Regions from separate parts of the Pantoea ananatis PA13 genome, predicted to be linked through region 2. Evidence: predicted binding sites of a transcription regulator. Region 2 holds the regulator's gene; the other holds the start of a gene.
What was found. The regulator PurR, encoded in region 2, represses purine synthesis genes. The targets are predictions, from matches to a motif close to CANGCAAACGTTTGCNTG.

Region 1 (12,305 bases), 510 kb from region 2:
TCCGTAAGCTGCGGGCAGGCGATAAGTTTAGCGTGCTGATGTCACGTGAAATGATGGACGGCAAGAGCGCACAAAGCCAGTTGCTGGGGGTGCGTTTGCGCAGTGGCGGTAAAGATTATTACGCCTTCCGTGCTGATGACGGCAAGTTCTATGACCGCAGCGGCGCAGGACTGGCGCGCGGCTTTATGCGCTTCCCCACCGTCAAACAGTATCGGGTGTCCTCTAACTTTAATCCCCGCCGCCTTAATCCTGTGACGGGTCGCATTGCGCCGCACAAAGGCGTTGATTTCGCCTTACCGATCGGTACGCCTGTACTGGCGGTCGGTGATGGTGAGGTCGTGGTGGCGAAAAACGGCGGCGCCGCCGGAAACTATGTGGCTATCCGGCATGGTCGTCAGTACATGACGCGCTACATGCACCTGAAGAAAGTGTTGGTGAAACCCGGTGAAAAAGTGAAGCGTGGCGACCGCATTGCGCTGTCAGGCAACACAGGCCGTTCTACTGGCCCGCACCTGCACTTTGAGATCTGGATTAATAACCAGGCGGTCAATCCCTTAACGGCTAAGCTACCGCGTATGGAAGGCCTGACCGGTAAAGAACGGACGCAGTACCTTACCCAGGTGAAAGGCTGGCTACCTCAGCTAGGGCTGAAGTAAGTTTTTCGCTAAAATCGACGGCATTGCCGTCGATTTTTTTATCTCTGGCGCAGGATGATTGCAAATTTACTCGTCGCCACTATCATTAGCCCGTCATTGATTGAGGCGAGTGCATGGAAACCCGTAAAAAAAATAACAGCGAATTTATTCCCGTTTTTGAACGATCTTTTTTAAAGCCTAAATACTGGGGCAGTTGGTTGGGTATTGGTGCACTGGCAGGCATCGCCCTGATGCCTGCCACCGTGCGCGATCCGCTTCTGGGGCGGCTGGGCAAAATGGCCGGAAAGCTGGCGAAAGGCGCGCGTCGTCGTGCGCTGATTAATCTCTATTATTGCCTGCCTGAATTAAGCGAATCTCAACGCGATGCGATCGTTGATCAGATGTTTGCCACTGCGCCACAGGCGATGGCCATGATGGCTGAGTTGGGGATGCGCGATCCGGCACAAATTCGTCAGCGCGTTGAGTGGCACGGTCGGGAAATTATTGACCAGTTGCAGGCCGAAAAGCAGAACGTTATTTTTCTGGTACCGCATGGCTGGGCTGTCGATATTCCTGCTATGCTGCTGGCCTCAGAGGGCCAAAAGATGGCAGCCATGTTCCACAATCAGAGCGATCCGCTGGTGGACTATGTCTGGAACCGTGTCCGTCGCCGCTTTGGTGGCCGTATGCATGCGCGCAATGATGGCATCAAGCCGTTTATCAGTTCGGTTCGTCAGGGCTACTGGGGCTATTATCTGCCTGACCAGGATCACGGTCCGGAGCACAGCGAGTTTGTCGATTTCTTTGCGACCTATAAAGCCACTTTGCCCGCGGTGGGGCGACTAATGAAAGTCTGCCGTGCCCGCGTTGTACCACTGTTTCCGGTCTATAACGGTGAAAGTCACAAACTGGAAATTTATGTTCGCCCTCCCATGGACGACTTACTTGACGCGGATGACCGCCAACTGGCGCGCAGGATGAATGAGGAGGTGGAGGTGTTTGTGCGTCCGCATCCGGAACAATATACCTGGATACTCAAGCTGCTGAAAACTCGCAAAGAAGGTGATATCGAACCTTACTCGCGCGACGAGCTTTATCCACGTAAATAATCATCAGGCCGCATTGCGGCCTGAAAGCTTCAGAGAGGCGTTACTTTGGCGTGACGTTTACGTTCACGCAGGAACATCAGCACCAGCCCAAACCACATCACGCCGCTGATAAAGTTGATCAGGCTAAACCAGATGACCCCGCCGTTGAAATAGAAGTGCTTCGCTAACTCAATGCCGATAGCCAGGGTCAGAATACTGACCATGCCCAGCATGGCCGCCACGCTGCCTTTTCCTTCATCACTGGCATACAGTGTCAGACGATAAAGTCCTGCATTGACCATGCCGCCGCCAAAGGCATACAAACTTAGTCCCGCCGTGATAAAGAGATAGCTGTGCGCGTCAATCAGGGTAGCTGACAGGGCAAGGCTCAGGCCCAGCAGTATCGGCCATGCCGCAAACTTTACTGGCTGCTCTATCGGCATGCGGCCTACCACCTTACTCAGCGTCACATTGCCCGCAATCATCGCCAGAAAAACCGGAAGCTGGAGCAGGGCATACTGCATGCGGGAAAGGCCCTCATCGCGCATTAAAATCACGGGTGACAAGGCAACCCAGGTCAGAATGGGAATGAATACCAGCCCGATAGCAAAGGAGCCATACATCACCTGGCGATCTTTCAAAAGACGGCCGTAATTACGTGCGAGCACGGGCAGCGCAACAGACTGAGTGCGATCGCCTGCGGTTTCAGGCATCACCCGCCATAAAACGAGAAAAGCCACGGCGCTGCAGGCGGCAAATAGCCAAAACATACTGCGCCAGCTGCCTACGGTTAGCCAGGCTGCACCCGCCAGGGGTCCGGCGAGCGGGGCGAGCAGGGCCACATTCGCCATGAGCGCCATAATCCGCACCGCTAAGGCTTCTTCAAACGCTTCCTGAATGGCGGCATAGCCCACCGCGCCGATGAAGCACAGACTGATGCCCTGCACAAAACGCAGGCTGACAAACTGCTGAATATCACTTACCCAGGTTGTGAGAATGCAGGCGGACGCAAAAAAGAGAATGCCGAATAGCAACACGGGCCTGCGGCCATATTTATCCGACAGCGGGCCGAGTAACCACTGGAGCACGACGCCGCCCAGTAAGTAGGCCGTCAGAGAGGTTGATACCCATTCTGCGCCAACGTTGAATTCGGCGGTGACCAGTAACATGCCGGGTTGGATCATGTCGTGCGCAATATAGGTTGCAAACTCGTAGAGCACCATAGCCAGTGGGAACAGCATTATGCGCCCCGTAAGCTGGCTGATGGGTTGATAACGGGCCATCTGGCCTCCTTGTGGAAAAACAAAAACGCGACTGCAGGGCAGTCGCGTTTCCAATGGTAATACAGGTGATGGGAAAAAGGCGGAATTAATCGACGCGCAGCACACGACCTGTGTTGGTTGTTCCGGTTGCGCCCATCACGTCACCCTGGGTGACCACGACAAGGTCACCCGACAGCAGAAAGCCTTTATCACGCAGCAGATTAACCGCGTCGTGCGCGTTTGCTACGCCCTCATTATTGCTGTCAAAGAAAACCGGCGTTACGCCACGGAACAGCGCCGTAATGTTCAGCGTGCGCTCGTGGCGCGACATGGCAAAAATCGGCAGGCCAGAGGTGATGCGCGAGGTCATCAACGGCGTACGGCCTGATTCCGTCATCGTAATAATGGCGGTCACCCCCTGCAGATGGTTGGCCGTGTACATGGCTGACATCGCGATGGCTTCTTCGATGTTGTCAAACTGCACGTCAAGGCGGTGTTTAGAGACGTTCACGCTGGGGATTTTTTCTGCACCCAGACACACTTTTGCCATCGCCGCGACCGTTTCAGCCGGGTACTGGCCTGCGGCGGTTTCAGCAGAGAGCATCACGGCATCGGTGCCGTCCAGCACGGCGTTGGCAACGTCCATGACTTCAGCGCGGGTGGGCATTGGATTGGTAATCATGGATTCCATCATCTGGGTTGCCGTGATGATGGTACGGTTAAGCTGACGGGCGCGGCGGATAAGCGCCTTCTGAATACCCACCAGTTCCGGATCGCCGATTTCAACGCCAAGATCGCCACGGGCCACCATGACCACGTCTGAGGCCAGAATGATGTCGTCCATCGCCTCCTGCGAGGCAACGGCTTCAGCACGTTCTACCTTCGCCACCATCAGCGCATCACAGCCTGCGTCGCGCGCCAGACGGCGCGCATAGTGCATGTCTTCACCACAGCGCGGGAAAGAAACGGCCAGGTAATCCACATTGATTTTGGCTGCGGTGATGATGTCTGCTTTGTCTTTTTCGGTCAGGGCTTCGGCTGATAACCCGCCGCCCAGTTTGTTGATCCCTTTATTGTTGGAGAGCGGGCCGCCTACCGTAACTTCAGTAAAGACTTTTACGCCCTGAACTTCCAGCACCTTTAACTGTACGCGACCATCATCCAGCAACAGAATATCGCCAGGCATCACGTCTTCAGGCAGACCTTTATAGTCGATGCCCACGCGTTCTTTGTCGCCTTCGCCTTTACCCATCGCCGCGTCCAGCAGGAAACGATCGCCGACGTTCAGGAACACTTTGCCTTCTTTGAAGGTCGAGACACGGATCTTAGGGCCTTGCAAATCGCCCAGAATGGCAACATGACGACCCAGTTTTGCGGCAATCTGACGGACTTTATCAGCACGCAACTGATGATCTTCAGCCGTGCCGTGAGAAAAGTTAAGACGCACGACGTTGGCGCCAGCTGCAATGATTTTTTCGAGGTTGTTGTCGCGGTCAGTGGCTGGGCCGAGGGTAGTTACGATTTTGGTTCTTCTGAAACGTCGAGACATAGGGATTCCTTTGGAGTTTGGAACTGAGCTGAATCGTTACATTTTAAGGTGTTAGCCCATCAGATACTGCTTACCACACAGAGGTATTATTATACATTCGAGTGTGTCAGAACTGTGGCACTGCGCCATAACCCTGTCGAGAAAGGGCGATTTTGTTAGATACAATACTGAGACTCATCAAGGAAGTCATCCCCCTCACGGCATTAGCGAAAGCTTAATTGACCAGGCGCATATGATGTCACTTTTCCGATCGCTTTTACGCGGTATCGGGAAAATGAACCCAGGGCGCAGAGATCAGACGCTATCGTTATCGGCAATGGCGGGTTTGTCGTAACGAGATGACTTTAGCGCCTCTTTTACCCGCTTCAGGTTCTGCCTGAAAGCGGGCCCCCGTTCCAGGGTAAAACCGGTCGCCAGCAGGTCGATCACGGTGAGTTGAGCCAGCCTGGACACCATCGGCAGATAGATATCGGTATCCTCGGGCACATCGACGAGCAGCGCCAGCGAGGCTTCATGGGCAAGTGGCGATCCGGCTGAGGTAATGGCGATAACGGTCGAGCCGTTGGCCTTTGCCATCTGCGCTAGCTCAACCATGTTGCGGGTACGGCCGGTATGAGAGATCAAAACAAACACCTCGTTGTCGCGGCTGTTGATACAGCTCATTCGCTGCATCACCACATCATCTGACCAGATAACCGGCAGGTTGAAGCGTAAAAACTTGTTGAAGGCGTCGTGTGCCACCACAGCGGAGGCACCTAAACCAAAAAAAGTGATTTTATCGGTATGCGTCAGATAGCTCACGGCCTGCTGCAGCGCGGCAAGATCGAGATGCTCCCGCACCCGCTGAAGCCCGGCCAGGGCAGAATCGAATATTTTCTCACTGTAACGCTCAACGCTGTCATCTTCCTGCACGTCCCGACTGAGCCAGTTAGGGGACTTGACCAGCGCCTGAGCAAGTTGAAGCTTGAAGTCGGGAAAACCCGCCGTGCCAAGATGGCGGCAAAACCGGTTGACGGTGGGCTCACTCACTTCCGCCGCCCGTGCCAGCGTAGCAATACTGGAATGTATCGCCTGCTCCGGAGAAGCAAGGATATGTTGTGCCACTTTACGCTCTGACTTACTGAGCGCACTCATCTGCACCCGAATTTTATCCAACATAGTCCTGACCTGATAAGCGTGGAATATCTGTTAATATGAATAATTACTGTTGTTACAGGAAATTAACGGAGAATATACCCCGCCTGACCGAGGTGGGCGCAAGGTCTGATAAGTCTGCGGCCCTTTTTTTTGCGATAATCAGGCCCGTACTGGATTTTAGCCAGACAATATTTGACACAGAAAAATAACTGAAAGCGCACGTGTCAACATACCCCAGACGCTAATTGGGTGCAGAGTTAGCGTCGTGACGCCGCAGGCTGGTTTACCTGGCCTGGGGAAAAAAGTACATTGTGCTGAAAGAAAATGACAACTTGGACCCGGTGCTCAGGACGCAACGCCACCGGGACAATCCTGCAACGAGGAGAGGAAAATGGCGGTAACACAAATAGCCCAGGCATGCGATCTGGTAATTTTCGGCGCCAAAGGCGATCTCGCCCGTCGTAAACTGTTGCCCTCGCTGTATCAGTTAGAGAAAGCGGGCCAGATTCATGAAGAAACCCGCATCATCGGCGTGGGCCGTGCCGAGTGGGATAAAGCCGAATACACCAAAGTGGTGCGTGAGGCGTTAGAAACCTTCATGAAGGAAAAGATCGATGAAGCACTCTGGGACAAGCTCAGCAACCGTCTCGATTTCTGTAACCTTGATGTAAACGATACGTCGCACTTCCCACGCTTGGGTAAGATGCTGGACCAGAAAAGCCGTACCACCATTAACTATTTTGCCATGCCGCCCAGCACCTTCGGTGCGATCTGTCAGGGACTGGGCACGGCAAAGCTGAACGCTAAACCCGCGCGTGTTGTCATGGAAAAACCGCTCGGTACCTCGCTGGAAACCTCAAAAGAAATTAACGACAGCGTGGGTGAGTACTTTGATGAGAGTCAGGTTTTCCGTATTGACCACTATCTGGGCAAAGAAACGGTTCTTAACCTGTTAGCGCTGCGCTTTGCTAATGCCATTTTTGTTAATAACTGGGATAACCGCACGATCGATCACGTGCAGATTACCGTGGCGGAAGAAGTGGGTATTGAAGGACGCTGGGGCTACTTTGATAAAGCGGGCCAGATGCGCGATATGATTCAGAACCATCTGTTACAGGTTCTGACGATGATCGCCATGTCACCGCCTTCCGATCTCAGCGCCGACAGTATTCGTGATGAAAAAGTGAAAGTACTGCGCTCGCTGCGTCCTATCGATCAAACCAACGTCCGCGAGAAAACGGTACGTGGTCAGTACACCTCTGGCTTCGTTCAGGGCAAGAAAGTGCCTGGCTATCTGGAAGAAGAGGGGGCCAATAAGACCAGCGCCACCGAAACCTTTGTGGCTATTCGCGTGGACATCGATAACTGGCGTTGGGCAGGCGTGCCGTTCTACCTGCGTACCGGTAAACGTCTTCCGACCAAATGCTCAGAAGTCGTGGTGTATTTCAAAAACCCGGAGATGAACCTGTTTAAGGATTCCTACTCCCAGTTGCCGCAGAACAAACTCACTATTCGTCTGCAGCCTGATGAAGGCGTGGATATTGAGATCCTGAACAAAGTGCCGGGTCTTGATCACAAACACAAACTGCAAACCACCAAGCTGGATCTGAGCTACTCAGAAACCTTCAATCAGTCTCATCTGGCCGATGCCTATGAGCGCTTATTGCTGGAATCCATGCGCGGTATTCAGGCGCTGTTTGTGCGTCGCGATGAAGTGGAAGCGGCATGGACCTATGTAGATTCCATCATCGATGCCTGGGCAGCCGACGGCGACTCATCCAAGCCTTATCAGGCGGGAACATGGGGGCCGGTGGCCTCTGTGGCAATGATTACGCGTGATGGCCGCTCCTGGAACGAATTTGAATAACCACCCAGCCCGCCGCGAGCGGGCTTTTTTTTGCACCAACTCTCAAAAATGAACTGCCGTTTTAAAAATCTTTCCCGGTCATAGACGGGCAAACGGCGGATCCTGTATGGTAGTAGCGCTGTTAACCGGGCTGACCTGGCGATGTCCTCGCCGTGCTGCTCCCAATGTTATCCATCAGGGGACGTGATGAAAAACTGGAAAACGAGTGCCGAACAGATTCTGAAAACCGGACCGGTCGTACCGGTGATTGTGGTTAACAAGCTGGAACATGCCGTTCCCATGGCTCAGGCCCTGGTCGCCGGTGGCGTCAAGGTACTGGAGGTCACGTTGCGCACCCCTGTGGCGATGGATGCCCTGCGCGCCATCATTAAAAACGTACCTGACGCCATTGTGGGAGCCGGCACCGTGCTTAACACCCAACAGCTGCAGGAAGTCACGCAGGCGGGTGCCCAGTTCGTCATTAGCCCGGGGATTACCGAGTCTCTGCTTAAGGCCGCCGTTGAAGGCCCGATTCCGCTGATTCCCGGCATTAGCACGGTGTCAGAATTGATGACCGGCATGGACTATGGTTTGCGGGAATTCAAGTTTTTCCCTGCGGAAGCGAACGGTGGAGTAAAAGCGTTGCAGGCCATCGGCGGGCCTTTCCCTCAGGTACGCTTCTGCCCTACGGGCGGTATCTCACCGGCAAATTACCGCGACTATCTGGCTCTCAAAAGCGTGCTCTGTATCGGCGGTTCCTGGCTGGTGCCAAACGATGCACTGGAAGTGGGCGACTGGCAGCGAATCACGCAACTGGCGCGCGACGCTGTCGCTGGCGCGGAGTAATCTCCGGCGGGAAGTCAAACGCGAGCGGTGAGTCACTGACTCACCGCAATGGCACTATCCCTGAACGCTGACAGCCGCCGCGCTGGCAACGGCACGCGCAACGGCTTCTTCAGTTGTATCCGCACAGGCCAGGGCAACACCTAAACGGCGCTGACCGTCGATTTCAGGTTTGCCAAAGAGGCGCAGCTGCAAACCTGAACCCAATGCCGCCTCCACATTGACGAACTGCACGTTCTGACTGGTCAACTGCGGCAGGATAACGGCTGACGCGGAAGGACCATACTGGCGAACGGTGCCAATCGGCAGGCCAAGGAACGCACGCACATGAAGCGCGAATTCAGACAGATCTTGTGAAATCAGCGTCACCATACCGGTATCGTGCGGGCGAGGGGAGACTTCGCTGAACACCACTTCGTCGCCGCAGACAAACAGCTCTACGCCAAACAGCCCATAGCCACCCAGCGCTTTCACCACGGTTTCCGCAATGTGCTGCGCACGCTGCAGCGCCAGCTCACTCATTTGCTGAGGTTGCCATGATTCACGGTAATCCCCGTCTTCCTGGCGATGACCAATGGGGGCACAGAAATGAATGCCGTCAACGGCACTGATCGTTAACAGGGTGATTTCAAAATCAAACTTCACCACGCCTTCCACGATAACGCGCCCGGCACCCGCACGGCCGCCCTGCTGCGCATAGTCCCAGGCTTTTTCCAGCTGGCTGGCATCCCGGATAAAGCTCTGACCTTTACCTGAAGAGCTCATCACTGGCTTCACGATGCACGGAAAACCAATTTCGGCGGCGGCAGACACGAAATTATCTTTGCTGTCGGCAAAACGGTAGTGGGAAGTGGGAAGCGCGAGCTCTTCTGCTGCCAGACGGCGAATGCCCTCGCGGTTCATGGTCAGGCGCGCCGCGCGGGCGGTCGGCACGACGTGCTGGCCTTGCTGCTCCAGCTCCAGGAGTTTTTCAGTCGCAATAGCTTCAATTTCGGGTACGACGAAGTGAGGCTTTTCCTGCGCAATCACCGCGGCCAGCGCGTCACCATCCAGCATATTAATCACGTGGCTGCGATGAGCAACATGCATGGCAGGTGCATCAGCGTAGCGGTCAACGGCAATCACTTCCACACCCAGGCGCTGACATTCCAGCGCAACTTCTTTCCCCAGTTCACCGGAGCCCAACAGCATTACGCGCGTTGCACCAGGGCGCAGCGCAGTTCCAAGAGTCGTCATAAATTCCCCTAAAATCGAAGCAGTCAAAATGCGCGCGCAGTATATACGAAAACGTTTGCGTTCTCACCCTTCAGCTTATTTGCCTGGGTTTGCGCTACTTTTCCTGCTCTGACGTTTCCTGACATCTTTTTGGTAATGATGTTGTTTCTGAATGGTAAAGGGAGATGATGATGAATAACTGGCTGCAACAGATTCAATCGGTACTGGCTAAAAAAAGCAGCGAGGGTAAATCCAGCGGAGGATTAAGCGATATGCTGGCGCCGGGGGCTTTAGGCGGGCTGGCAGCCATGCTGGTGGCCAGTAAGTCATCCCGAAAGTTGTTAACGAAATATGGCGGTCAGGCTTTGATTATCGGCGGCGGGGCCGCGGCGGGTGCCGTGCTGTGGAACAAATATAAGCAGCGGGTACGCGAAACGCATCAAAACGATCCCGGCTTTGGTGAGTTGCAAACGCCAGTGGATCAGCGGGCGGAGCGGCTGGTGACCGCGCTGGTTTTTGCTGCTAAAAGCGATGGCCATATTGACGATCGGGAACGCGCGGCGATTGAACATAATATTCACGAGGCTGGCTATGGTCAGGATGCCGAAAAACTCATCCAGCAGGCCATGCAGCGACCGCTGGACCCCGAGTGGCTCGCGGCGGACGTCAAAAATGAAGAAGAGGCGCTTGAACTCTATTTTCTGAGCTGCGCCGCCATCGATGTGGACCACTTCATGGAGCGCAGCTATCTTTCCGCCCTGGGCGATGCGCTAAAAATCCCGCAGGATGTGCGTGACGGCATTCAGCAGGATATCCTGCAGCAGAAAGCGGGCTAACCCGCACAGGGCCAGCGATATGGCCCTGCACAACCTCACATTACCTTCACTTTACTTGGCATCTCTTTACATTAGTGCCACGCTTAGTGTTCATTACATTCAGCGGGACGGATGACATGAAAGCACCGAGCGCAAAAAAAATCCCTTACGAATTATCGCTGCATGGCGAAACGCGCATCGACAATTATTACTGGCTACGTGACGACAGGCGTGAAAACAGCGAGGTGCTGGACTATTTACGCGCTGAGAACAATTACGGCCAGAAAATCATGGGCTCACAACAGCCCTTACAGAATCGCATTCTGCATGAGATTATCGATCGCCTGCCGCCGCAGGACCACTCAGTACCCTATGTGAAAAATGGTTATCGCTATCAAAGCCGGTATGAAAGCGGCAATGAATATGCCGCCTATTACCGACAGCCCGCTGACAGCGATGAGAGCGACCCGTGGACACTGCTGCTGGATGCGAATCAGCGCGCATCACACAGTGATTTTTATACTATGGGCGCACTGCACATCAGCCCGGATAACCGGGTGCTGGCAGTGGCAGAGGACTTCCTTTCCCGGCGGCAGTACGGCATTCGTTTTCGCAATCTGGACAGTGGGAGTTGGTATCCGGAAGTGCTTAACGATGCCTCGTCCAGCTTTGCGTGGGCGAATGATTCACGCACCCTCTATTACGTTCGTAAACATCCGCAAACCCTGTTGCCTTATCAGCTATGGCGGCATGAGTTGGGTACGCCCCAGCACGACGATCGGCTCGTGTACGAAGAAAAAGACGATACCTATCACCTCAGCATTCATAAAACCACGTCGAAACAGTTCATCCTGATCGTGCTATACAGCACCAGCAGCAGCGAGATTCAGCTGATCGATGCGGATTTCCCGGACGCCCTTCCGCAGGTTTTTTTGCCCCGGCGGCGCGATCATGAATACAGTCTTGATCATTATGATCACACGTTCTTCATCCGCTCGAATCGCGAGGGTAAAAATTTCGGACTCTACCGTAGCCATTATCTGGATGAAGCGCGCTGGCAAACCGTGATCCCCGCGCGCGACCATATCGTAATGGAGGATTTCCAGCTTTTTCGTGACTGGCTGGTGGTAGAGGAGCGCCAGCGTGGGCTGACCAGCCTGCGGCAAATCAACTGGGAGACGGGAGAAACCAGCGGCATTGCGTTTGACGATCCCACTTACGTTACCTGGCTGGCTTACAATCCTACGCCGCGCACCAGTAAGCTGCGCTATGGCTATTCGTCCATGACCACGCCCGCCACGCTGTTTGAACTGGATATGGATACGGGGGAACGTCGCATCTTAAAACAAAGTGCGGTCAAAGACTTCAATCCGGATGAGTACAAAAGCGAGCACCATTGGATCACCGTTTCTGACGGCACAGAAGTGCCGGTCTCGCTGGTGTACCACCGCACCCATTTTCAGAAAGGGCAGAACCCCATGCTGGTGTATGGCTATGGCGCCTATGGCAGTAGCATGGACGCTGACTTTAGCGTCAGTCGGCTCAGCCTGCTGGACCGCGGGTTCATCTATGCGCTGGTGCATGTGCGAGGCGGCGGGGAGATGGGGCAGCAGTGGTATGACGGTGGCCGCCTGCTCAATAAGATGAACAGCTTCACCGATTTTATCGACGTGACAAACGGGCTCGTGGCGCGTGGATTCGGGCACCCGGACCGGCTCTATGCGATGGGAGGAAGTGCAGGGGGATTGCTGATGGGCGCAGTCATGAATCTGGCACCCACGCGCTATCACGGTGTGGTTGCGCAGGTGCCTTTTGTTGATGTGCTCACCACGATGCTTGATGAGTCTATTCCATTGACGACCGGGGAATATGACGAGTGGGGCAATCCGAATGACGCAGAGTACTATCGCTATAT
Region 2 (12,305 bases):
GCGAATGGTGGCGGCAACGCCCAACGACAGCGGCAGGACAAACATCAGCGAACTGAAGTTCAGGGCAATCTGGTGCCCGGCGACGTTAACAATCCCCAACGGCGAGACTAACAGGGCCACCACGGCAAACAGGGTCACTTCAAAAAACAGCGCCAGCGCGACCGGCAAACCCAACCCTGTGAGACGTTGCAGGATAACGCGTGAAGGCGCTGACCAGCGGCTCTCGACGCGAATGTCTCGCATACTGCGCATCCGTCGTACCCAAAAACGCATGCAGAAGAACATGGCCCAGTACACCGAGGCCGTCGCCACGCCACAGCCTACGCCGCCCAGCGCCGGCATGCCGAAATGGCCGTAGATAAAGATGTAGTTCAGCGGGATATTGAGCATCAGCCCAAGAAAACCCAGCACCATCGCGGGCTTGGTTTTGGATAGCCCCTCGCACTGGTTACGCATAACCTGAAAAAACAGGTAGCCTGGCGCGCCAAACAGCAGGGCATGCAGATAGCCCTCGGCCTTTTCTGCCAGCAGCGGATCGATATCATGCATCGAGCGGATAACATACCCGGCATTCCACAGCACCAGCATGATGAGCAGAGAAAGGAAAAACGCCAGCCAAAAGCCCTGACGAAGTTGTTCAGCGATTCGCTCACGGCGACCTGAACCATTAAGTTGCGCAATGGTGGGCGTCAATGCCAGTAAAACACCATGACCAAACAGGATGGCGGGAAGCCAAATGGACGTGCCAACAGCAACGGCGGCCATATCCGTGGCGCTGACGGCGCCGGCCATAATGGTATCTACAAATCCCATCGCGGTTTGCGCCACCTGAGCCAGGATAACGGGGATCGCGAGGGCCAGCAATTGACGCGCTTCTGTTAAATACTTCTGCACGTAAACACCTGACTTATCTGATTAATAAAGAAATGAGGACTGCTTCAGACGAAGCAGGGCTTAGTGTAACTGGCGCGACCGATTTCTCCAATCTTTGTCACGCAATGCGTTTTGGACTTGTGCCGCCTGTCTCTCAGGCTGTTGAAACCTAACACTTAAGCATGGCTGTGTTAAACTGGCACAAATTTCGTAGAGGCAAAGACTATGTTTACCGGTATTGTGCAGGGCACCGCAGAAATCGTGTCCATTGAAGATAAAGGTCTGTTTCGCACCCATGTGGCCAGGCTTCCTGCTGACCTGTTGCCGGGTTTAGCGCTGGGCGCATCGGTTGCCCATAACGGTTGCTGCCTGACCGTCACCGAAATCAACGGCGATCTGGTGAGTTTTGACCTGATAAAAGAAACTCTGCGCGTGACCAATCTTGGTGATCTCAAGCAGGGCGATGTGGTGAATATCGAGCGGGCGGCAAAATTCAGCGATGAAATTGGCGGCCACCTGATGTCCGGCCACATCATGACCACGGCTGAAATCTGCAAAATTGTCCGCTCTGAAAACAACCGCGAAGTCTGGTTTAAAATTCAGGATCCTTTGCAGATGAAATATATCCTGCACAAAGGATTTGTGGGCATCGACGGTATCAGCCTGACCGTAGGCGACGTGACCAAAACAAAATTCTGCGTTTATCTTATCCCCGAGACGCTGGAGCGAACCACTCTCGGCGCCAAAACCTTCGGCGACAGAGTTAACATCGAAATCGATCCCCATACTCAGGCTATTGTGGACACGGTGGAGCGCGTCCTCGCCCAGCGTGAAGATGCCGCGCTCAGGGCACTGGCAGAGCAGGCCGATCAGCCCGAAACGGATAGGGATGAATAGCGGGAAATAACGCCAGCCGTGACCAAAGCGTTGCCCACAGGCCAGCAGGTTGCCGTGTCGCCCGCCGTTTTCCGGGACGACTGACGGCTGTGCATTGTCAACCGCCCGGGCGAAGACGCCCGGCGCGAATGTGCTGCAGCCCTGGACTGCGGTTTAAGATCGCCATTTTCCCGTCTGCGAAGGTGGGGGCAGGCAGATAACGCGGCAACCGGGGTTACCGGCTGCCGTCCGCGTTCGGTCCGGACAGTATTGACCTTGCCACGGCGCGTTGCGCAATCATCGCGCCACCCGCAATCCACCCTCAACGCCACGGCTGAAGACAATCTGCCAGAGCTGAATCTCACGGGCGCGAAACGCGCCGGCGCAGGCGTTCAGGTAGTAGGAGAACATGCGTCGGAAACGTTCTTCATAACGTCCGGCCAGGTCAGGCCAGGCACGCTGGAAACGCTCATGCCAGGCCATCAGCGTGGTGTCGTAGTCAGCGCCGAAGTTGTGCCAGTCTTCCATAATGAAATGCGGTTCGCTGACGTCGGCAATATGGCGTAAAGAAGGCAGGCAGCCATTCGGGAAAATATACTTGCCGATCCACGGATCGACGTGCATATCCGTTTTGAGCGCGCCAATGGTATGCAGCAGAAAAATCCCGTCCGGCTTGAGGTTGCGATTGACCGTGGCAAAGTAGGTTGGGTAGTTTTTCGGCCCCACGTGTTCGAACATCCCCACCGAGACGATGCGGTCAAACTGTTGATTCAGATCGCGATAATCCTGAAGCAGGATAGTGACATCCAGCCCTTCGCAGCGTTGCTGCGCCAGCTTTTGTTGTTCTGCAGAGATCGTCACGCCCTGTACGCTGACGCCATAGTTTCTTGCTGCATAAGCCGCCAGACCGCCCCAGCCACAGCCAATATCCAGCAAGGTCATACCGGGTTTCAGTTGCAGCTTGCGACAGATCATGTCCAGTTTGGCTTCCTGTGCCGCCTCAAGCGTCGTGGCGTCTTTCCAGTAGCCGCAGGAGTATTGCATGTAAGGATCGAGCATCAGGGTAAAAAGGTCATTACCCAGATCATAGTGCGCTTTGCCGACTTGCCAGGCCCGTTTTTTCGACTGCAGGTTAACCAGGCGCGCCAGCGCAATGCGCACGATATCCTGCACGTGATGAGGAAGCTGCTCATCAAGCTTATGTTTCAACGCCCGATGAAAAAACATATCCAGCCGCTCGCACTCCCACCAGCCGTCCATATAACTTTCGCCCAGCCCCAGGGAGCCCTTTTGCAGGACGCGTTTAAAAAAGTCGGGATGTTTAACCTGAATGTCCCATGGGCGGGAACCGTTGATTTCGATGTCTGCTTTTTGCAATAACTCATGAACGATACGGTACCAATGGTTTCGTTCGATATTCACTTCTGCTACACATGTTGAACTCATAGCCACTCCATCACCAGAACTGTCAGAACCTGAGAAAGAGCAGGAGCCGTTACTCAGGATTATGAGAAAAGTCACAGATGACGCCTTGCGCCAGACAACCTTAAGCGTACAGAGAAAGGGTGCAATGCAGGGGCCAGCAGAGTGCATTTGCCCACAAAGACACCTTCACAGCGATGAGGCTGCGTGAAACATTGTTATTATGATGGTACGGCGAATCAGGGCCCGGCACAGGAGGCGCTGGCGGGCCCGTCACGTGTTGATCACTCAGACGACAAAAGTCGTTGCCTCAGTGATTATCCTGGCAGGGATGTGCCGTTGAGGCAATATCAGTTTGTGCGCCGGTGCGGCGCTGCATCTGATAGCCTGCCAGCGCCAGTACAATCGTCACCGCCATGATGAGCGTTGTGGTGAACAGCGCCTGGGTCAGGCCCGCCGAGACGGCCAGGCTGGCGACAAAGCACAGGCCCAGCTGCAGCGTGTTCTGCAGGGCGGCGGCTCTGCCGGTCGCATGGGGGAAGGGCAGAAGTGCACTGGATACGACGATGGGATAAATCGCCCCGTTCGCCAGCGCCATGCCGCAAAACGGCACCAGCAAAGCGGTGAGTGAAACCGAGCCTGACAGGGCGACGGCAAACAGGGCCAGTACGCTAAGGCTATAGACGATGAGCAGCCATGGCAGCAACTGCGCCCCTTTGAAACGGTTAAGGAGCGCACGGCAGCCAAAACCGCCGACTAAGAAAGCAATGGTCTGCGGAATATAGCTTAAGCCGATATCAGCAGGCGACAGGCCAATCGCTGCCAGAATAAACGGTGATCCGGTCAACCAGGCAAAAAAGCTGGCCGAGCAGGCAGAATACATCAGGACGTTACCGCTGTAGACGCGTGAACGCAGCAGCGTCATAAAACCGGGCTGTGACGGGGCCGGGCGGCGCGCTGTTTGTACCGATGGCAGGCGCAGCGTAATCAGGATCAGGGCCGCGGCAATCGCGGTCAGAACGACAAAAATTGAGCGCCAGTGAAAATGGCTAATCAGCCAGGCACCCAGCAGCGGGGCCAGCGCAGGAGACAGCGCGACCAGCGGCATAATAGTGGCAAAGACTTTATTCGCGCGCGACTGAGGATAGCGATCGACCACCAGGGCCTGCCAGCTCACGGCAGCCGCGCACACGCCGATGGCCTGAATGAAGCGCAGCACCAGCATCAGTACCACGTCGTCCACCCACAGCATCCCCGCACAACCCAGCGCAAACAGGCTCAGTCCTGCCAGCAATACCGGTTTGCGGCCAATACGATCTGACAGCGGTCCCCATACCAGCTGACCACAGGCAAAACCCGCCAGGAACAGGCTCATACTGGCGCTGATCATCCCGGCGGAGGTGTTAAAACTTTGCTGCATGGCCCCGAAGGCGGGCAGGTACATATCGGTGGCCAGAAAGCCCAGCATACTAAGCACGGCAAGATAGGGAATGAATCCTTTAGAAGCTGACATCTGATTCTCATTTTTTGCAGGATAAACGCGGGGCAGTGTAAAAGCTGTACTTCATACTGTGAAACGGTAAAATTTGCCTGTTGCTGTTAAAAAATTTAAAGGCAGGATATGTGGTCTGAATATGCGCTTGAAGTGGTTGATGCGGTCGCGCGTGGCGGCAGTTTCAGTGCTGCGGCCCAGGAGTTGCACCGTGTGCCTTCTGCCATCAGCTATACCGTTCGCCAGCTTGAAACCTGGCTGGCGGTACCGCTGTTTGAACGGCAGCACCGGGAGGTCGTTTTGACACCTGCGGGCGAACATTTTGTGCGAGAAGGCCGCAGCGTCATCAAAAAAATGGATGCCACGCGCCGTCAGTGCCAGCAACTGGCCAACGGCTGGCGAGGGCAAATCGCGATTGCGGTGGACTGCATTGTGAAACCGCACCGAACCCGTCAGTTCGTCAGGGATTTCTATCGCCACTTTCCGGATATGGAGCTCCACATCAGTTATGAAGTGTTTAACGGCGTATGGGATGCGCTGGCTGACGGAAGAGTCGAGGTCGCAATAGGCGCGACTCAGGCGATTCCGGTGGGCGGGCGGTTTGCTTTCCGCGATATGGGAACTCTGAACTGGCGCTGCATCGTCGCGCGGGAACATCCGTTAACCCAGGTCGCCCGGCTAGATGATGAGGCGTTGCGCAACTGGCCTTCGCTGGTGCTGGAAGACACCTCGCGTGCGTTACCGCGTCGTATGACCTGGGCTCTGGATAATCAACGCCGACTGGTGGTGCCTGAATGGCAGACCGGGCTGGACTGCGTCCGGGCCGGGCTGTGCGTCGCAATGGTGCCGGGGCACTTAGCCCGCCCGCTACTGGACAGCGGCGAAGTGACCGAACTTAACTTGCCCCAGCCTTTTCCAGAAAGTCCCTGCTGCGTCAGTTGGGCGGAAGATCGCGCATCACCGGCATTGGGCTGGTTGCTCAATTACCTGGGTGATGCGCAAACGCTCAATCAGGAGTGGTTGAGCGAGGATTAACGACGGTAGTCGCGATAGGGACCGTAGCCTACAGAGCGTCGCTCAATCAGTGTCGGATGCACTTCGATGGTTTGCGACTCTTCACGCTTGCTGGTAATGCGGTCCAGCAACATTTCCAGAGCCTTCTCCCCGAGTTGCGCTTTTGGCTGGTGCACGGTAGTGAGTGCAGGCGTGAAATAGCGTGCGTTGCGCACATTATCGTAGCCAATCACCGAAATATCCTGCGGGACGCGCAGGCCCATTTCATCGGCGGCACAGATAGCGCCCATGGCCATAATATCGCCACCGCAGAACACCGCGCTTGGGCGCTGCTTCTGCGACAGAATTTGCTGCATAGCCTGATACCCGGATTCAGGCTCGAAATCGCCCTGCACAATCCACTCTGAACGCGGCTGAATACCGGCTTCTTCCAGCGCCTTGAGGAAACCGGCATGACGGCCACCACCGGTGTTACGTTCCATTTGCCCTGGAATGGCGCCAATATCGCGATGCCCGCGTTCGATGAGGTAGCGGCCGGCCAGATAACCGCCCTGAAACGCATTATCCAGCACCGTGTCAGTAAAATCGGCACGGGATTCGCCCCAGTCCATGACCACCATGGGAATATTGCGGTTGGCTTCCAGCATTTGCAGCAAATCATCCGGGTACTCAGAACACATGACCAGCAGCCCATCGACGCGCTTCTGCGCCATCATCGAGAGGTAGGCACGCTGTTTTTGCAGGTCGTTATGCGCGTTGCCTAAAATCAGGGTGTAGCCTTTATCAAAGCAGTGATTCTCCACGGCTTCAATAATTTCAGCGAAATAGGGCGCCTCGCTGGAGGTGGCCAAAAGGCCCAGCGTTTTGGTGTGATTCACCTTCAGGCTGCGTGCTACGGCGCTGGGTGAATAATGTAATTCCCGAATCGCTTCCCAGACCGCTTCGCGGGTATCTTCTGCGACAAAGCGCGTCTTATTGATGACGTGAGAAACGGTTGTGGTAGAGACGCCTGCACGTTTCGCCACATCTTTAATTGTTGCCATGAAAATCGAACTCCCGGGCTTATCTAACCTGTTGATAAGCATGTTGTTAAACGTTTGCGTCAGCGGACGGTTATTTCTGCAAAAAAATCGTTTTTCTGACCGGTTATGGGGCATCGGGGCAGGAAATAACGGTTGAAAAGGGTGCTGACGCAACCGATGTTGCGCGCTGTTGCGCAACAAAGAGGGGATTCTAACAAGGCTGCACGGATAAAACGAGATTTTTACCCACGCGTGTGGGAAAATGCTTAACCCCTACTAAAATTGTGCCTAAGGAGTTGTGATGAGTACCGATCTGAAACTGTCATTGATGACCACGGCGGCTGCACTGTTGATGATTATTGCGTTCAGCTTTACCGCCATTCTGAACTAATAAAAAAGCCGGGAAGGTTTCCCTGTCCCGGCTGCGTTCCGTCGGTATGACGGAGGAGTGACGTTTAGCGAACGGTTTTTGGCGTCATGACGCGACGCGCACCAATATAGTGGCGCTGCCAGTAATCTTCGCTTAACGCACTGATTTGAATGTCCTTTCCGGTACGCGGTGACTGAATAAATTTACCGTTACCCAGGTAAACACCCACGTGGTCGGCCGTGCCACGTCCGTTGATGCGGAAAAACACCAGATCGCCTTTCTCCAGCGCTTCCCGATTCACCGGCGCGGCATCCCGCAGGTGATACATTTCATTTGCAGTACGCGGAATTTTAAATTTCACCACATCTTTGTAGGCGTACCACACCAGGCCGCTGCAGTCGAAACCGGTATGCGGCGATTTTCCGCCCCACTGGTAGCGCTTGCCCAGCTGTCCCATCAGTTTCGCCATCGCCGTTTCACGTGCTTTTTGATAGCGCTGACGGTGTGCGTTGCTCATTTTGATGGTGCCGGTATCCTTGCTGTCCGCTTTCGCCACCTTCACCGCGCGTTGATGACCATAGCGTTTCTTGCTGGTGGCGTTGGCGGCCACTTTTTTGGTGAGCTTCTTGTGTGAATCAGTCGCTTTGGTCAGGGTTTTGTGAGAGGCAACCGCGTGAGAGGGATTTTTACTGGTTTTAAGCGTTTTGCTGGATTTCTGCTCTGCGGAGGAACGGCTTTTTTTCGCCGAAGCTTTAACCGTGCGTCGCTTGCGCCGCTCATCTTCGCGCGCACTTTTTTTCTCTACCTTATGCAAGCTGGCCTTAACCGGCGCCTGCGGTGATGCAGAGGCGACATTAAAGAACAGTTGCGCAAAAGCCAGAATAAGAAGCGTAATAATTGAACGCATAGTCCGTTTACTGGTTAAGCTGTCAGGTTCAACAGATATCTGACAAGGTTAAGAAAAATCTGATCAACGATCAGCGCCGAAGACATTCTAGTCCAGTTTTTTTTAAAACAGTAAGTCCTTTTTTTATTAATTAATAACTTGGGTAAAAAGCAGGCATAAATAAGTAATTTCAGCAGGTTAACTCAGCAAAATTATTGCAAATTATTAATGCATTCACCTTTTGGGTCCCGATGAGCGGGTGGATAGCGCGCAAGCGGACTTAACAAACATGGCGGTTTGCCCTAACGGGAAGAAAATCTCATTTTCAGTCCTGAAGGGAAGTCGCTACAATAAAGAAACACGAAGTGACGAATTAAGGAAGGCAATAATGAGTACTGTAGAAAAAATTCAGCGCCAGATCGCAGAAAACCCGATCCTGCTGTACATGAAAGGTTCGCCGAAACTGCCAAGCTGCGGTTTCTCTGCCCAGGCGGTTCAGGCGCTGTCTGCCTGTGGTGAGCGCTTCGCTTACGTGGATATTCTGCAGAACCCGGATATTCGCGCAGAGCTGCCAAAGTATGCTAACTGGCCAACCTTCCCTCAGCTGTGGGTCGATGGCGAACTGGTTGGCGGCTGCGACATTATTGTTGAGATGTTCCAGCGTGGCGAATTACAACCGCTGGTCAAAGAAACCGCAGAGAAGTTTAAAGAAGCGGAATAATAAAAAAGGCCGACATCGTCGGCCTTTTCTTCGTTTAACGGGCGTTTACTCCGCCGCGCCCTGATATTCTGTTGCCTCTTCCGCTAGAGCCAGCGGCCAGCCTCCCAGACGTTTCCAGCGATTGACCAGTTCGCAGAACAGCGTGGCCGTTTGCTGCGTGTCATACAGCGCAGAGTGCGCCTGACTGCTGTCAAATTCCATCCCTGCCGCTTTGCAGGCTTTGGCCAGTACCGTCTGACCCAGCACTAACCCGCTCAGGGCGGCCGTGTCGAAAGTGGCAAAAGGATGAAACGGATTCCGTTTCAGGCTGGCGCGTTCGGCGGCGGCATTCATAAAATTAAGATCGAAGGTCGCATTATGCGCCACCATGATCGCGCGATTGCACCCGGTATCTTTAATGCCTTTGCGCACCAGTTTAAAAATGGCATGCAAGGCTTCGTATTCGCTCACCGCGCCCCGTAACGGATTGCTGGGATCGATGCCGGTAAAGGCAAGGGCTTCCGGATGCAGCAGAGCGCCGACAAAAGGTTCAACATGAAAATGCAGTGTCTGGTCGTGATGAAGCCAACCCTCGTCATCCATTTTCAGCGTAATGGCCGCGACTTCCAGCAGCGCATCGGTTTGCGCATTGAAGCCCGCCGTTTCCACATCGATAACCACGGGATAGAAACCACGAAAGCGTTGATTGAGTGCGTTGGGGGAAGACGATTCAGACATCAGGATCTCATTGCAGAAAAAGGGCAGCGCGTAGTATGCCAAAAAAGCGCCCCGTCTGCAGCAGGTACAGGTAAGGGAAGCGAGAATCAGCCCGCGTTGCGCGGGCTGATGTTCACGGCTTAGCTGCCGAGGCCGTGTCCGGCATGTTTATTTTCGATCAGTTCGATTTTATAACCGTCTGGATCTTCAACAAAGGCAATGATCGTGGTGCCACCTTTGACCGGGCCGGCTTCACGCGTCACGTTACCGCCGTCGTTACGGATGCGCTCGCAGGTTGCGGCAACATCATCAACGCCCAACGCGATGTGACCATAAGCGTTACCGAGATCGTAGCTGTCAACGCCCCAGTTGTAGGTCAGCTCAATAACGGCACCTTCGCTCTCTTCGGTGTAGCCCACAAACGCCAGGGTATATTTATATTCAGCGTTTTCGCTTTGGCGAAGCAGGCGCATGCCCAGCACGCGAGTGTAAAAATCAATGGAGCGTTGCAAATCGCCAACGCGCAGCATGGTATGAAGTAAACGCATAGCTTCCTCTTTTGAAAAACGTCATCCCCGGATGACACAAACACTCAGTATAGCGACGATAATCGCCAAAGAATAACCGCAGCCGTGAAAGACTCACGGCTGCCTGCGTTTTACAGTGCAGGATAGTCAGTATAGCCTTCAGCGCCGCCACCGTAGAAGGATTCGGGACGCTGTGGATTCAGTGGTGCATCTTGTTGTAAACGCTGGGCCAGATCCGGGTTAGCGATGTAATCCCGACCAAAGGCAACGGCATCGATCAAGCCGCGGCTGATAAGATCATCCGCTTTCTCAACGGTGTAAGCGCCAGCGCCAATAATTACGCCCGGGAAGGTATCACGGACTTTCTGACGGAAGGCGTCGCTGTAAGGTGTACCGCCTGCCCAGTCAGGTTCTGACATATGCAGATAGGCAATCTTGCGTTTCGCCAGTTCAGCGATGTACCACAGTGCATCTTCTTCTTCGTTCGGGCCATTATCCAGGTTCTGGAAGCTGCCGACAGGAGAGACACGGATACCAACACGATCCGCTGACCAGTTGGCAATCGCGGCATCGACCACTTCAAGCGCAAAACGTCCGCGTTTCTCAACGCTGCCGCCGTACTCATCGGTACGCTGATTCGAGGACGGTGACAGGAACTGGTGCATCAGATAGCCGTGAGCGGAGTGCAGTTCCAGCATGTCGAAGTCTGCTTCCCGCGCATTGGCAGCGGCCTGACCAAAATCGGCAACGATTTGCTGAATTTCACTGATGCTCAGTTCGCGCGGCACTGAGGTATCTTCGCGATACACGCTGCCGTCTTCGGCACGCAGGGAAGTGCGTGTGCCTGCAGGTATCGCCGAAGGCGCAACCGGCGCTTTACCTTCCGGCTGGACGCTGTTATGTGAAATACGGCCGGTGTGCCACAGCTGTACGGCACTGTGTCCGCCTGCCTGGTGGATACCTTCGTTAATATTTTTCCACGCGGCGATTTGCGGCTGGGTGTGTAAACCCGGCGCACCCGCATAACCTTTGGCCTGGAAAGAAATCTGGGTAGCTTCGGTAATAATCAGGCCCGCCCCCGCGCGCTGACGATAGTATTCGGCCATCAACGGCGTCGGGATATCGCCTGGCTCAATGCTACGCAAGCGCGTCAGCGGGGCCATAAAGACACGATTAGGCACGGTAATTGCGCCAACTTTTAGCGGACGAAACAGCTGAGTACTCGCCATAACAACTCCTTTTAAGTAGACCGGTCGTCTACAAATTGTGGTTTTTTTAAACCAGTGGCGCTTTCAGCCACTGTTCGATGGTAATAAACGCCAGCCGCAGGGGCTGTGCCTTACGGGAAAGCTTGCTTTGCAAACTGGCACCGAGCCACAAGACATAGAGTAGCTCTGCCAGCTGTTCAGGCGGATGCGGCAATATCAGTCCTTCTTCCTGCTGTGCCGTCGTTAAGGCGCGGCTATAAGCCGCGATAACATGACTGGCACCGTGCTGCAGGGCACCGCGCATGGGTTCAGACAGGTCACAAACTTCAGCCGACAGTTTCACACTCAGACAACCGACGATGTGCCCCTGTTGTTCAAACACCGCAAGCGCATGTCTGAAATGGTCTAACAATCGTTCTCTCACCGTGCCCGCTGGCTGAGACAACTGTTGCTCTACCTCATGCAGGTAGCGGACAAAGTAGCGCTCAAGCAGGGCAACGCCAAACGCTTCTTTTGACGGGAAATAGTGATAAAACGACCCTTTCGGAATGGCCGCCTGTGTCAGCAGCTGACTCAGCCCCATGGCGGTAAATCCGCGCTGCAGGCAAAGCTTCTCGCCCGTTATCAGCAGGTGTTCACGTGTTTCATGACGTTGTGGCATCTTGTTCATGGGGTTTATCCTGGTAGACCAATCGGTCTAATGCAAATTTTAATCGCGGGACAGGCACAGAGTGTTAAATCATCACGTATTGAAAGTGAATAAATTGTTCGTGTTGTGATTATTTCTTGCACAATCGCACCAGTCTGTCTTCAATAGAGGGATGCACGTTTTAGCGGGGGCAGTTGTGGCAGAGCAGCTTGAGTTTTTTCCGGTTCCCAGTCCATGCCGGAGTATTTGTCAGACAGATTCACGTGGCTATTGTCTCGGTTGCCTGCGCAGCCGCGACGAGCGTTTTAACTGGATGCGCTATACCGACAGCCAGAAACGTGACGTGCTGCGCCTTTGCCATCAGCGCCGCCTGCGTATGCTGCGTCAGCAGCATAAGGATGAGCCTCAGGAACCCCAGCAACCGACCTTGTTCTGACCCCCGCGCAATTTCCGTTATACTCCCTGACAGACAACCAGCCGCTTTTGTGTCACAGGGAGAACACGATGTTACAACCGCAAGCTATTGCGCCACAGGGCCCTCACTTTTCC

Region 1: the regulator PurR is predicted to act here: its motif matches at 9,641-9,658, upstream of purT (formate-dependent phosphoribosylglycinamide formyltransferase).

Annotation. Positions count from the first base shown of each region.
Region 1 covers NC_017554.1:2,062,073-2,074,377, forward strand. The annotation lists gene mepM (murein DD-endopeptidase MepM) at 1-656, shown strand, start outside; gene lpxM (lauroyl-Kdo(2)-lipid IV(A) myristoyltransferase) at 770-1,744, shown strand; gene PAGR_RS09755 (MFS transporter) at 1,774-3,006, opposite strand; gene pyk (pyruvate kinase) at 3,092-4,534, opposite strand; gene PAGR_RS09765 (MurR/RpiR family transcriptional regulator) at 4,829-5,692, opposite strand; gene zwf (glucose-6-phosphate dehydrogenase) at 6,063-7,538, shown strand; gene PAGR_RS09775 (bifunctional 4-hydroxy-2-oxoglutarate aldolase/2-dehydro-3-deoxy-phosphogluconate aldolase) at 7,725-8,363, shown strand; gene purT (formate-dependent phosphoribosylglycinamide formyltransferase) at 8,418-9,596, opposite strand; gene PAGR_RS09785 (tellurite resistance TerB family protein) at 9,767-10,411, shown strand; gene PAGR_RS09790 (prolyl oligopeptidase family serine peptidase) at 10,528-12,305, shown strand, end outside.
Region 2 covers NC_017554.1:2,573,909-2,586,213, reverse strand. The annotation lists gene PAGR_RS12175 (MATE family efflux transporter) at 1-894, opposite strand, end outside; gene PAGR_RS12170 (riboflavin synthase) at 1,099-1,770, shown strand; gene cfa (cyclopropane fatty acyl phospholipid synthase) at 2,047-3,195, opposite strand; gene punC (purine nucleoside transporter PunC) at 3,482-4,684, opposite strand; gene punR (DNA-binding transcriptional activator PunR) at 4,793-5,698, shown strand; gene purR (HTH-type transcriptional repressor PurR) at 5,695-6,720, opposite strand; gene cydH (cytochrome bd-I oxidase subunit CydH) at 7,001-7,090, shown strand; gene PAGR_RS12145 (C40 family peptidase) at 7,155-7,976, opposite strand; gene PAGR_RS12140 (Grx4 family monothiol glutaredoxin) at 8,341-8,676, shown strand; gene rnt (ribonuclease T) at 8,722-9,393, opposite strand; gene gloA (lactoylglutathione lyase) at 9,513-9,920, opposite strand; gene PAGR_RS12125 (alkene reductase) at 10,031-11,128, opposite strand; gene PAGR_RS12120 (TetR/AcrR family transcriptional regulator) at 11,175-11,777, opposite strand; gene PAGR_RS23165 (DUF1289 domain-containing protein) at 11,953-12,192, shown strand; gene PAGR_RS12115 (aldo/keto reductase) at 12,261-12,305, shown strand, end outside.